Regions from separate parts of the Paenibacillus sp. OAE614 genome, predicted to be linked through region 3. Evidence: riboswitches for the same ligand, from Rfam matches in the RefSeq annotation. Region 3 holds a riboswitch; each other region holds the start of a gene.
What was found. A riboswitch is a leader RNA that binds a small molecule or an ion and turns the genes downstream of it on or off. The one in region 3 is predicted to bind cyclic di-AMP.

Region 1 (4,299 bases), 780 kb from region 3:
ATCCAGGGAAGCTTTTTTTTTTGCTTATTGCATTTTCGTATATTTCGGGGTCCCGCAAAGCAAGTGAATTCGGATCGCAGCAAGTAGCGTTATTTTGTGGGGCTGATTTGCCTATTCGCTTTTTCCGGATTCAAGCAGCTTGCGGATGTCGTTTTCGATTTTGTCGGGTGTCGTTTTGGGCGCGTAACGCTTGATGACCCTTCCCTTGGAATCGACCAGGAACTTGGTAAAGTTCCACTTGACCGCTTTTGATCCGAGCACGCCCGGCGCTTCCCGGGTAAGGTATTGAAACAGTGGATGGGCGTTGCTGCCCTTGACGTCGATCTTCTCAAACATCGGGAACGTGACCCCGTAATTCATCTGGCAGAATTCGCCGATCTCCTCGCTGGTACCTGGCTCCTGATTGGCAAACTGGTTGCTCGGAAAACCGAGAATTTGAAAATGATGGTCGCGGAATTCGTCGTACAGCTCCTGCAGCCCGCGAAACTGCGGCGTAAATCCGCATTTGCTGGCCGTGTTCACGATCAGCAGCACGTCACCTTCATATTCCTTTAACGATACCTCTTTGCCGCGCAGCGTGTTCACTTGAAAATCATAGACGCTCACTGCCATCCTCCTCCTTTTGTGCTGCTATGAATCATCATCCAGCCGAAGCATTTACCAAGCGCACAATTTAATTTTAAACGATTGAACTGTAATGTCAATGCGGATATTCCTGCGAGCCGGTGTCCCGGAATGACCTGGTTTCCATAAATGCGCCAAATCGGGAGCATGGAAGAGGTAGAAGTCAAAAAGCCAAAATGTAAGCGCTAATAAGGTCCTGAATGTTCCAAAATTCGCGGTTCATGATTTTTAGACTGCCTTTACAGCTTGGAAGGAGCGGGTGTATGATTCAGAGCGTATTCAATACAGTTTCCATTACTAATCGCTGAGTTTCCGCAAAAAAGCGCGGAAATCGGGGGAACCAAACGCGTGCCATGGAGCAGCGAACCGGTGTGAGAGTCGGGGGTCTGCTGCCAGCCGCAGGGGTGAATCCCGGCTACGGATGCCATGGATATCCGGCCGGGTAGAGCGACTCTCACCGCTCGAATCCGTCAGCTAACCTCGTAAGCGTCGTTTGAGAGAGGAATGATGAAACTTGCGACCCGAATAAACTTTCGGATCACAGGGGGATCAGCTGGCCTCTGTGTTTTTTTTACCCTTTTTTAGCTTACTGGAACAAAAGAGAGCATTCATCACAATCACATACAATTATCAATAACGCTTAATTTCGGCCGGAAACGGCCGGGAGCGGGGGAACCACAGCGGCCGCCTGGAACGGAAGCCGCCGGGGTGAATCTTTCCGGTACGGCAAGTACCGGAAGGTAGGGCGACTCTCACGCCCGAATCCGACAGCTAACCTCGTCAGCGTAACGGGAGAGGCAGCACTTGTCGTGCGCATTTTGAATAAAGGACGATCCTATTCATATTCGTCTACATTCAAGAAGCCGCGGGAAAGGTCCTTCTTTCCCTGCGGCTTCTTTTGCGTATTTGCGGCTGCCGCACAGGAGGAGCCTTTGAAATGGACAACGTCGTCATCGTGACCGCGCCGAACGAGGCGGGACGCAATTTTATCAAGCTGCTGATGTATTGGAAAAGGCCCTTTGCCGTTCTGACCAACAGCGCTCAGGAGGAGCGCCTCTTGAGAAAGATGGGGGTGCAGCGGATCATCCGGCTGAATACGAATCAAGCGGAGTATTGGGTGGTGCCCGAAATGGAGGTCGGCAAAATCTTTCTGTTTGAAAGCAGCCTCAACTTGACCTGCCGCTATTTGCAAATCTGCCGTCCCTGGACGTCGGAACCGGTATATGTCATTACGCAGAGGGGCAGCTCACCCGGCATTTACCGGGGGCTTGGTGCCGATCACATCATTTATACCTTAAACGGCGAAGTCGGATTTTTACTGAAATAAAGATGATTCTAACCATGCAAAGGAGAGACCGGAAACGATGATGGATGTATATATGATACTTGCACTCGCTGCCACCTATGGCGTGTTCTTGTTATTTCTTCATTGGTGCGGCCGAGTGGTGGAAGAAGGGGGCAAAGACCAATGATCGTCGTTGGGGCATTCGCCGTGCTTGTCTTTATCTATTTGGTTTACGCCTTGATCCATCCGGAAAAATTTTGACCGGTATTTTAAATCTGTAAGCCTCAAGGGGCCAAAGCAGAACATGCTCGTAAGAGGGGGAAGCCAACCTTGGATATTTTGCAAATTTGTATCGTGATTTTCGTGCTCCTGCTGCTCGTGAAGCCGGTAGGCACTTACGTATATCATATGTTCTCCAATGAACCGAATCGGACGGACCGGATCTTCAGCGGCGTGGAAAGAGTTCTATACCGGATCATCGGGCTGAAGCAGCGGGGCAGCATGAATTGGAAAAAGTACGCGCTCAGCATGATCGCAACCAATATTTTTCTGGTAGCGATCAGCTATATATTGCTCCGAACGATGGGCGGCCTTCCGGGCAACCCGAGCGGCATCGGCAATATGGAGGCGAGCCTGTCCTTCAACACGGTCATCAGCTTTATGACGAACACGAACCTCCAGCATTACAGCGGAGAGAGCGGCATGTCTTATTTTGGCCAAATGATCGTCATCACGATGATGATGTTTACCTCGGCCGCTTCGGGCCTGGCTATCGCGATTGCTTTTATGCGCGGCATCACCCGCAGGGGTGAGGGACTCGGGAACTTCTTCGAGGATTTTATCAAGGCGCATGTCCGCCTGTTCGTGCCGCTCGCTCTCATCGTGACCCTGGTGCTGGTCGGGCTCAAAGTGCCGCAGACGCTGGAGCCGATGCGGGCCGTGCAAACGCTGGGTGGCGGCGTGCAGCAGATTCCGCTGGGTCCTGTAGCCTCGCTGGAATCGATCAAGCACCTCGGAACGAACGGGGGAGGTTTCTTCGGCGTCAACTCGGCCCATCCGTTCGAGAACCCGAGCCCGCTGACCAACGTGATCGAAATTCTCAGCATGTGGACGATTTCGGCGTCACTGCCTTACACGTTCGGACGGTTCGCCCGGAACAAGAAGCAGGGCTGGATGATTTTCAGCGTCATGATGACGCTGTTCGTAGCGTTCCTGTGCCTGACGTATTTCTCGGAAAAAGCCGGCAACCCGCTGATCAACCAATTGGGAATCAACAGCTCGGCCGGCAGCATGGAAGGCAAGGAGGTGCGCTTTGGTATCGCGCAGTCCGCGTTGTTCACAACCGTCACCACCGCCGCTACGACGGGGTCGGTCAACAACATGCATGATACGCTGACGCCGCTGGGAGGACTTGCGCCCTTGGCCGAAATGATGCTGAACGTCGTGTTCGGCGGCAAGGGGGTCGGCTTCGTCAATATGATCATGTATGCGATCCTCGGCGTATTTATCTGCGGCCTGATGGTTGGCCGGACGCCGGAATTTCTGGGGCGGAAGATCGAAGCCCGGGAGATGAAGCTGATTGCGGTGGCAATTCTGATGCATCCCTTCATTATTCTTGCGCCGACGGCGATTTCGTTTATGACGCACCTGGGAACCGATGCCTTTACCAATCCTTCGTATCACGGCTTGAGCCAGTCGCTCTATGAGTTCACCTCCTCGGCGGCGAATAACGGCTCCGGGTTCGAGGGATTGGCGGACAATACCGTATTCTGGAATGTAAGCACCGGTCTGGTGATGCTCCTCGGCCGATATATTTCGATTATCGCGCTGCTCGCCGTTGCAGGTTCGCTGGCGGTGAAGCAGAAGGTCGCTGAGACTCAGGGCACCTTCCGGACCGACAACAAGCTGTTCGCCGGCATTTTGACCGGAACCGTGCTGCTGATCGGGGCGCTGACGTTCCTTCCGGTCCTCGTTTTGGGGCCGGTCGCCGAATTTTTAACACTTAACTAAAGAGGTGGAGCAAGTCATGAGCGGACAACGCAAAAGCATGCTGTCTGGCGGCATTGCCAAACAGGCGCTGAAAGACAGCTTTATGAAACTGAACCCGGCCGTAATGATGAAAAATCCGGTCATGTTCGTTGTGGAGGTCGGCACCTTCGTGGTGCTGCTGATGGTTCTTTTTCCCTCTTATTTTCATACCGAGGGACGGATAGGGTTTAATCTGACCGTGTTTCTGATATTGCTCTTCACCGTCCTGTTCGCGAATTTCGCGGAGGCGCTGGCGGAAGGCCGGGGTAAGGCCCAGGCCGATACGCTCAAGAAGAGCAAAAAAGACACGACGGCGAACAAAATCGTGGGCGGCGAGATCAAGGTCGTCAGCTCGGCCGAGC
Region 2 (4,299 bases), 4.1 Mb from region 3:
TGGATACGCCGACCACCAGGAACAAGGCCAGGAACGTAATGGTCAACGCTTTAAAAATTCGCTCCTGCGCCAGACGGTAACGGTAGATGACGATGTCATCACGCCCTCGGATCATTGCAATCACCGCACCGACAAGGATGGTGAACGTCGTGGTCTTGATCCCACCCCCGGTGGATCCCGGCGAAGCGCCGATAAACATCAGAATGATCGTAAAAAATTGCGACGCCTGGCGCATGCCTGCCAGGTCCAGCGTATTCGCCCCAGCCGTCCTCGGCGTAACCGACTGGAACAGGGAGGCGAGAATTTTACCGCCCCAATTCAGCGAACCAAGCGTCTTGGGATTCGTGAATTCAAAGATAAAGATGACGACCGCTCCGACCACAATCAGAGCACCGGTCATGGACAGCACCACTTTGGTGTGGAGCGACAGTTTCCGGTGTACCTGGTAATCCACCAGATCGGACATGACGATAAAGCCGATGCCGCCGGATACGATCAGAAACATCACCACAAAATTGACGAGCGGGTCGTATACAAATCCCGTCAGGCTGTTAAAATGGCCGAACAGGTCAAATCCCGCATTATTGAACATGGACACGCCATGAAATATTCCAAAATAGATCGCTTTTCCAAGAGGCATATCGAACGACCACCGGATGGCGAGCAGTAACGCTCCGCAGCCTTCGATACTCAACGAAAAAAATATCACTTTCCGAATCAGGCGGACGATGCCTTCCATCGTGTTCTGATTCATCGCTTCCTGCAGCAGGAGCCGGTCCCGGAGCGAAATCCGGCGCTTGAACACCAGAGCGATCAGCGTGGCCATCGTCATAAAACCGAGCCCGCCGATCTGGATCAGCAGCATGATGACGACTTGACCGAACGTGCTGAAATACAGCCCCGTATCTTTGACAACCAAACCGGTCACGCAGGTCGCCGAGGTTGCCGTAAACAAGGCATCCATAAAATTCAGCGGCTTACCCGTCGTGTTCGAAATCGGCAAGGTGAGCAGTATGGCTCCGATCAAAATAATGGCCGCAAAACCGAGCGTTAATACTTGCGGAGGGGCCAGCCGGAACCACTTCCATTTACCAATCAATACATTCACCTCTTTAAAAAAGTCAAAAGAAAAAAAGCATCGGAAATCCAATGCCTTTCGGTTTGGCTCCTGCATGCACGACGCCTACGAGGTTAGCTGACGGATTCGGGCATGCACAGGTTGCCCTATTCGCGGACTAAACCGTCCCAACGAAATTCACCCCAAAAAATTGGTTCCCCCGTTTTCACTTGGAAATTCGGCGTTCTTATTCATTTGCATCAAAATTATAATCTTTATTGTAGGACTTCACAAAGGCCTTTTTCTGATGAATTGGATGGAAAACAGCCTGATTCGCAATGCAGGTGGACACGGCCTGCGGTTATCTTCTCTTTTCGATGGCTTTCCTTGATTTTCATCGTTTTTTCACCACTATTTTCAGGGTATACTGGTTTTGGGCGAATCTTCTATGTTATGTTTACCGTACTGTATTGGGGGGAATGGTATCTTTATCACATTCAAGGGGGGATTTCATGGACCGGTTAAACCAGCCGCTGGAAATCAGGGCCAATTATAAATGGCTGGGCATTTTGGGGGTCATCGGCCTTATTTTATTCTTTTTTGTACAAGTGTTTCCGCAGACGAGCTCGGAGACGCTAGAGGGGCAAACGACCAAGGTCATCAGCAAATCGGAGGCGGAAGCAGCCGCCAAAGCGTTTGCCTCGGACCGGTTGAATATTCAAACAGGCATTGCCGCCGAACCGCTCGTCACGTACCAGTCGGAATCGGACCTTTACGGTTATTTATCCAGAGAGAAGCTTCTTAACGAATATAACAAGAAATACGAACCGAAGTATCCTTATGACGTGTTCCGGGTCCGGCTGCCCGAGTCGAGCGATCAGGGATATGTCAATGTAGACGTACATATGAACACGGGCAAGGTGGTCGGGTTCTCCATCACGCCTCCGTACTCCAAGTATGCTGCCGCGATGGCTGAATCGAACGAAACCATGCGCAAGCAGAAACTGAGAATTGTGGAAGGGAACATGACGCTGGAGGATAAAGAGGAAATCGCCTCGTCCTGGCTGCAGAAGCTGGGCTACAGCACAAGCTCCTTGAAAGTATCGAGCGGCAAGGATGAGCCCGGATTGATCTATACCGACTCCTCCTCGCACATCGGGGAATCGCAGCTGGAATTCAAGTTTGCCTTTGAGGATGGGGAGCTTCACTCCTTCCTCCCTGGATTTTCGGTCCCATCCGCTCATACGGCTTATGTAGAGAAGCAGACCAAAAGCGCCACGATGCTGACCATGCTGGGATACGGACTGTTTACGATCGTGCTCGGCATTCTCGCCATCATTTACAGTGCGCTGACGCGGCGGTACACCTCCTTTGCCCGCGGGCTGTTTTTGTCTTTGTTTTATTTTGTTGTCTCATTGCTGACGACTTATAACATGCTGCCGGTGCTGGAAGCGGAAGGCTTCTCCCAGTTCGGGATAATCGCGGCCATGGTCGTTCAGGTGATCCTGAGCATAGCGATGACGGTGCTCCTGTATTTCTCCCTGGTCGGCGGGGACGGACTATGGCGCAAAGCCGGTTACAACGCCTGGGCCCGCGCCAAAGAGCCTGGATACGGGCGTTACGTGCTCCACAGCATGTTCACCGGGTATTTGTGGGCGTTTATCCTGATGGGGGCGCAGTCGGTGATCTATCTCGTCCTGGACCGGACGATCCACAGCTGGTCCACGACGGACGCCTCGCAGTCCCCGTATAACATGCTGTATCCGTGGATGCTGCCGATCATGGCCTGGATGGCCGGCATCTCCGAGGAAGCCGTGTACCGCCTGTTCGGCATACCGATGCTGAAGAAAATCGTAAGAAACACATTTGTCGCCTGCGTCATTCCGACGCTGATTTGGGCCTTCGGCCATACGCTGTACCCGATCTACCCGATATACACTCGTCCGATCGAGCTCCTGTTCATCGGTCTCCTGTTCAGCTTGATCTTCCTGCGTCACGGCTACATCGCGGTCATGTTCGCCCACGTCGTGTTCGACAGCATCCTGATGAGCTTCAGCTTGTTCAGCATGGGGGATCTGACGAACATTTTGGCGGGCGTGGTCACCTGCGTCATGCCGTTTATCGTCGCCTGGGTCATTTACCTGTTTTACGGCAAAAAGAAGGAGAAGCCGTATGCTACGACTCCTCCTCCTGAAGGGCTGCTATAATTTGTCCGGCGAGCTTGTCGCCGATCGAGAGAGGCCGGAAGTCTTCAATCCGGGCCTCTTTTATTTTTTTGAGCGAGCCAAAATGCTTCAGCAGCAGCTTGCGCCGCTTCTCGCCGATGCCCGGGATGGCGTCGAGCTTGGATGCCACCATCGACTTGCCGCGCTGCTCGCGGTGGAAGGTGATGGCGAACCGGTGCACCTCATCCTGGATGCGCTGAAGCAGGTAAAACTCCTGGCTGTCGCGCGGCAGCGAAATCGGCTCGGGCGGATCGCCCACCATCAGCTGCGCGGTCCGGTGCTTGACGTCCTTGACCAGACCGCACACCGGAATGAACAGGCCCAGCTCGTTCTGCAGCACGTCGATCGCGGCGGAAATTTGGCCTTTGCCGCCGTCCACGACAATCAGGTCGGGCAGCTCCAAATTTTCCTTGAGCACGCGCTCGTAGCGTCTGCGGACGACCTCCCGCATCGTATCGTAATCGTCCGGTCCCTGAACCGAACGGATTTTGTACTTCCGGTATTCCTTTTTGTCGGGCTTGCCGTCGATAAACACGACCATCGCCGATACCGGATTCGTTCCCTGGATGTTGGAGTTGTCGAACGCCTCGATCCGGTGCAGCGACTCAATGCCAATATACTGGCCGAGGTTTGCGGCGGCCTTGGACGTCCGCTCCTCATCCCGTTCGATCAGGCGGAACTTCTCGTCCAGTGAGACCTTGGCATTCTCTTCCGCCATGGCCACAAGCTGGCGCTTCGTTCCCCGCTGGGGCACCAGCACCTTGATGCCGAGCCATTCCTGCAGGGATGCAGCACCGCCGCCGGCATCGATCGATTCCGCGGCATCCTCTGGCCGGCTGCTGTCTTCCGCCTCTTCCCCTTTTGGCATGTCAGGCAGCAAAATTTCCTTTGGCAGCGCCGGATTGTCGCTGTAATACTGCGTCACGAAGGACATAAAATCGCTGTACGCCTCGCCATAAAATGGAAAAACAGACGCGTGACGCTGGATCATTTTCCCCTGGCGCATATACAGAATCT
Region 3 (4,299 bases):
GTCCGCTGGAGGAGCAAGGCCTGGCAGCGAAAAGCGCTGGTGCAGCTTCGCAGCGAGGAGCAGGCGCTGTAGCCGCCCGCGCAGGCAGCACAAAAGAACCGCCACTCGGGGATTATCCGGGGTGGCGGTTCTTTGTGCCGGTGCCGAACAGGGACAGATATGCCGAGGAGCGGCGGATCAAGGCGCGGGTATCCGTCGGGAACTCCCGGCCGAGCAGCGGGAGGCGGTTGACGGGAGCTTTCGCCTGGACTTCCGTATCAAGGTCAGCCGTCAGGCCGGAGATCGCAAGCGACGTTCCTCCCCCGATGCGCAGCGATGCTGCGGCTCCTTCGGCGTAAGCCGTACGGTTCAGCTCGAGAAGGCCGGCATCAAGGGATCTTCCTATGTGTTCGGCTGTTGTGCGCGCGGTATGCTGCTCCAGGCGTGATCTGACATCAAGCAGCGCCATCAGCGCGAGCGGGTACTGATTGTGGTCCGGATGCTTCAGAATGTGCATGGCCGTCGCGGTGATGGCCTCTTCCAGCGTCAGGCCGCAAATATAGCGCAGGCGGCAGCCCCACCGTACCAGATCGAAGGCTTGCTTGCCTGAGCACAGCAGACCCTCGGCAAGCCCTTCCTCTCCGGAGTAAGGCAGCTTTAAAATGCCGATCCGGCAGTTTTCCAGCCAGCCCAGGCTGTGGTGCTGGTACCTTGGAAGAACGATTTCAAACAGTTCGATGGTGGGAATCAAAGCCCGGTTCATCGTGACATCCTCCTTGACCGTGATTTCATGGTTACTCCCTGCCGTCTTGTTCCGGATCGTCACGGCCAGTAGGGTTCTATACATGTGTCCGATTGGTAAACTATCCGAATCATACGTCCAAGGGATATCTTTGGCAAGAAGACGAGGCGGATTTTTTTAGATCAAAACCAGCATCTTTCCAGTGCAAAGTCCAAAATTCCGGCAAAAAGCCGCTTTTTTTCAGCCTAGCGGCTTCAGCCCTATTCCGGCACTATTTTCCGATCCAATGGGCGGGTTCAGCCATTTGAATGGCTTCCCGCCTTCAGTTATCCAGCAAAGCTAAGGAAAGCGGTAGGAAAGGCCGTAAAACAATGATTCCTACGGATTAGGACCCGTTTTCCCATCAGATCCCCAAATAAAGCAGGGAATCGTATCGTTTCCCTGCTTTACAGTTCGCCGTCCCAGGCGTATATTCATTTCATCATCCAATAGAGTAAGATTTGCGACTTGATGAACGCTGAATTTTCCGATGAAAAGCGGGGGAACCAATCGCAGTCCTCGTCCCACGGAGCTTTATGCTGGGGCTTGCGGCTTGCAGGGGTGAATCGGAGGCAGGATAACGCCTGTTTCCGTAGGGCTACTCTCACGGCCCGAATCCGTCAGCTAACCTCGTAAGCGTAGTTGAGAGCGGAGGAAACTGTGATTTGACGCATCAACACAGGGTATCTGCTCTGTGTTTTTCTGTGCGCTCATTTTGAAGGATGAAACGTGTACATGGAATATGTCTATTCGCTGAATTTCCGCCGGAGGGCGGAAAGCGGGGGAACCGGTCGTGTCTGCAGCATCCGCTGCGGCCATATGGGGTGAATCTCGAAAGTGATGAGTAGGGCTACTCTTTGGCCCGAATCCGTCAGCTAACCACGCAAGCGTGTTAAGAGAGGCAGCTGTTATTCATGCAGATGGCAAGGCTTATTCAGCCTTGGATTTGGAAGCATGGAAGAGTGTCCTCTTTCCGGTGCTTCTTTTTTGTTGTTTAAAAAAGGAGAAGCATTGATTCCCAAGCGGGCGGCGCCCGCAATTTTGTACAAATAGAGAAAACAGGTTATGTGGGAGAGAGGAGAACATGAAGTGCCCCAGATACAAGTAAACGGAACCACGTTATATTATGAAATTCACGGCAGCGGCACGCCCATCGTGTTCATTCACGGGCATTTGTCGTCCCATCATATGTTTGAGCCCCAGGTCGAATATTTCAGCAAGCGGGCGAAGGTAATCGTGCTGGACCTCCGCGGTTACGGCAATTCGGGGAAGCTTGACGTGGAGGTCGGGCACATTATGGAAACCCAATGCAGCGATCTGTGCGAGCTGCTCAATAAGCTGCATATTTCGCAGGCGACGCTGGTCGGCTGTTCCAGCGGAAGCGTGCTCGCCCAGACGTTTGCCGCCCTTCATCCGGACCGGGTCAGCGCTCTGGTGCTCGTAGACAGCTACTTCGCGGGATGCTTCGGGAAAAAGAACCATTTGCTGAATATTTGCGAGGCGTGCAGTTGGCTGTCTTATTATTTGCCTGCGGAGTTTTTCCTCCGGTCGCTGCGGGTGACGTATAACCGGTGGAGACCGGTCTACAGCATCCTGCGCAAGGAGCTGTACCACAAGCGGCCGACAGAGTCGATCAAGCAGCGCATGGAGCTGCTGCGTATGGAGATGCCCGCCAATTTGGCGCGGCTGCCGATGCCTGTACTGTGCGTCGCAGGCAGCCAAAGCGAGTGGTTCGTCAAGCAAATGCAGCGGGCGGCCACCCTGTTCCGGCATGTGCAGCTGGCGACGATCGAGGATGCGATGTATCCGACCCATTTGTGCCAGCCCCATGCATTCAACCGCATGCTGCTGAACTTTTTGATGGACCAGCATATTTACCGGACTCGGGAAGCCTATGGAGGATAGCCCGCGGTCATGGGATTTGCCTCCTGGAAAGAAAATCGCATCTTGAATCGCACTGGCCTTCACTCAAACGATCTACTCGCTGTATTAGGTAGCAAGTTAACCGCCCGATAAGAAGGCGGTTAACTCAGCTCTAGCGAGTATTCGTTTTTTCAATGAGACAGATTATATTAAAAAGGGTGGGATGAACCGTCCATCAATATCGGTGAATCCGTATTCCTGGGCAAGATCACCAACTTGTAGTACCAGTCCGTTTTTCAGTTTCACTTCATCATCCCCAGCTAGGGCTGACACCGCTCGCCCTACGTAGTACGGCGACTCCGTGTGTTTCAAAGCTTCAACCTCTTTCCAATGATCTTCATCTGTACCGAAGTTCCTTAATACCAGTTCTGTTCTCATCCAGCCAGGGGAGACCGCTACCACGGTTATTTCAGTGCTTTTGAGATCATGAGCTAATCCGAGCACTGAGCGGTTAATTGCATTCTTGGCGAGGTCGTAATAGAAAGTTCCTAAATACTTATCCTGATCCTGAAATGTGGTATGTACGATCAATCCAGAATCAGCTTCCAGCATAAGCGGGATCGCATAATGGTTTGTCGCTATTTGTGGGCGTACTCCATTCTGAAACATAGCATCCCACATGTTCAGCGGATATTCCCAGAATGGTCCGGATTGTAAATTCACTTCCAAGTCATGCAGTCCCCAGACATTATTCACTAGGATATGGAGCCGTCCTTGTTCCTGTCGGATTCTCTCGATCAAAGCTTGTGTATCCTCATCACGGGTATGATCGCAACGACATGCGTACGCCTCTCCTCCATGACTTCGAATCTCCTCCACAGTTTCATCGATGCTGCCTGGAAAACCGTGTGTAGTCGTACCTCGTAAACTTCTTCCGGATACATAAACTACTGCTCCGGCTTTCCCAAGCTCAACGGCAATCCCACGTCCTGCCCCCCGGCTTCCTCCGGTGACGAGAGCGATTTTCCCAGCGAGTCTCTTCAAGTTCATCTACTCCTTCACAGTTATTTATTTCATCATACTAAAGTAAAACGTCATTAACTGTCGTATTTGAGGATGAACGATTGATTTTTGCAATAATTGAAAAGGCACGCTTGAGAGTTAGGCATATGGCTAATTTCTTATTTGCGGCTATATCGATAAAATACGTTATGGGAATCTGGGCTGCGGTGTGCAGCCTTTTTTTAGGTTGGTGAAAGTGCTTGTGCCATTGACAGGCAGGGATATAATGGAGAGATATAATCATGGCATAAGAAGGAGGAAAAGTTGTGGCAACCATCGAAGATTTGATGAAGCTGGACATCCGCATCGGAACGGTGGTCAAGGCGGAGCCTTTTCCGGAGGCACGCAAGCCGGCGATCAAGCTGAGCATTGATTTCGGGGAGCTTGGAGTCAAGCGTTCCTCGGCCCAGATTACGAGAAGGTATACCCCCGAGCAGCTGGTCGGCCGCCAGGTGGCCGCCGTCGTAAATTTTCCCGTGCGACGGATTGCCGGATATAAATCGGAAGTGCTCGTTCTTGGCGGAGTTCCGGAAGAGGGCGATGTGGTGCTGCTGGCCCCTGATGTGCCTGTCGGCAACGGCACGCCCATTGCTTGAACATTTTACAAAACGAAA

Region 1: linked by a shared signal. The riboswitch ahead of ABIE48_RS01640 (hypothetical protein) and the one ahead of ABIE48_RS05510 (alpha/beta fold hydrolase) in region 3 are both predicted to bind cyclic di-AMP.
Region 2: linked by a shared signal. The riboswitch ahead of ABIE48_RS23845 (TrkH family potassium uptake protein) and the one ahead of ABIE48_RS05510 (alpha/beta fold hydrolase) in region 3 are both predicted to bind cyclic di-AMP.

Annotation. Positions count from the first base shown of each region.
Region 1 covers NZ_JBEPOD010000001.1:308,200-312,498, forward strand. The annotation lists gene ABIE48_RS01635 (glutathione peroxidase) at 112-606, opposite strand; cyclic di-AMP (ydaO/yuaA leader) riboswitch at 917-1,129, shown strand; cyclic di-AMP (ydaO/yuaA leader) riboswitch at 1,252-1,424, shown strand; gene ABIE48_RS01640 (hypothetical protein) at 1,562-1,951, shown strand; gene kdpF (K(+)-transporting ATPase subunit F) at 2,093-2,170, shown strand; gene kdpA (potassium-transporting ATPase subunit KdpA) at 2,240-3,919, shown strand; gene kdpB (potassium-transporting ATPase subunit KdpB) at 3,936-4,299, shown strand, end outside.
Region 2 covers NZ_JBEPOD010000001.1:5,160,232-5,164,530, forward strand. The annotation lists gene ABIE48_RS23845 (TrkH family potassium uptake protein) at 1-1,099, opposite strand, end outside; cyclic di-AMP (ydaO/yuaA leader) riboswitch at 1,167-1,311, opposite strand; gene ABIE48_RS23850 (CPBP family intramembrane glutamic endopeptidase) at 1,570-3,264, shown strand; gene uvrC (excinuclease ABC subunit UvrC) at 3,233-4,299, opposite strand, start outside.
Region 3 covers NZ_JBEPOD010000001.1:1,092,806-1,097,104, forward strand. The annotation lists gene ABIE48_RS05500 (MATE family efflux transporter) at 1-72, shown strand, start outside; gene ABIE48_RS05505 (hypothetical protein) at 113-742, opposite strand; cyclic di-AMP (ydaO/yuaA leader) riboswitch at 1,227-1,414, shown strand; cyclic di-AMP (ydaO/yuaA leader) riboswitch at 1,502-1,666, shown strand; gene ABIE48_RS05510 (alpha/beta fold hydrolase) at 1,850-2,665, shown strand; gene ABIE48_RS05515 (SDR family NAD(P)-dependent oxidoreductase) at 2,828-3,673, opposite strand; gene csaA (chaperone CsaA) at 3,952-4,281, shown strand.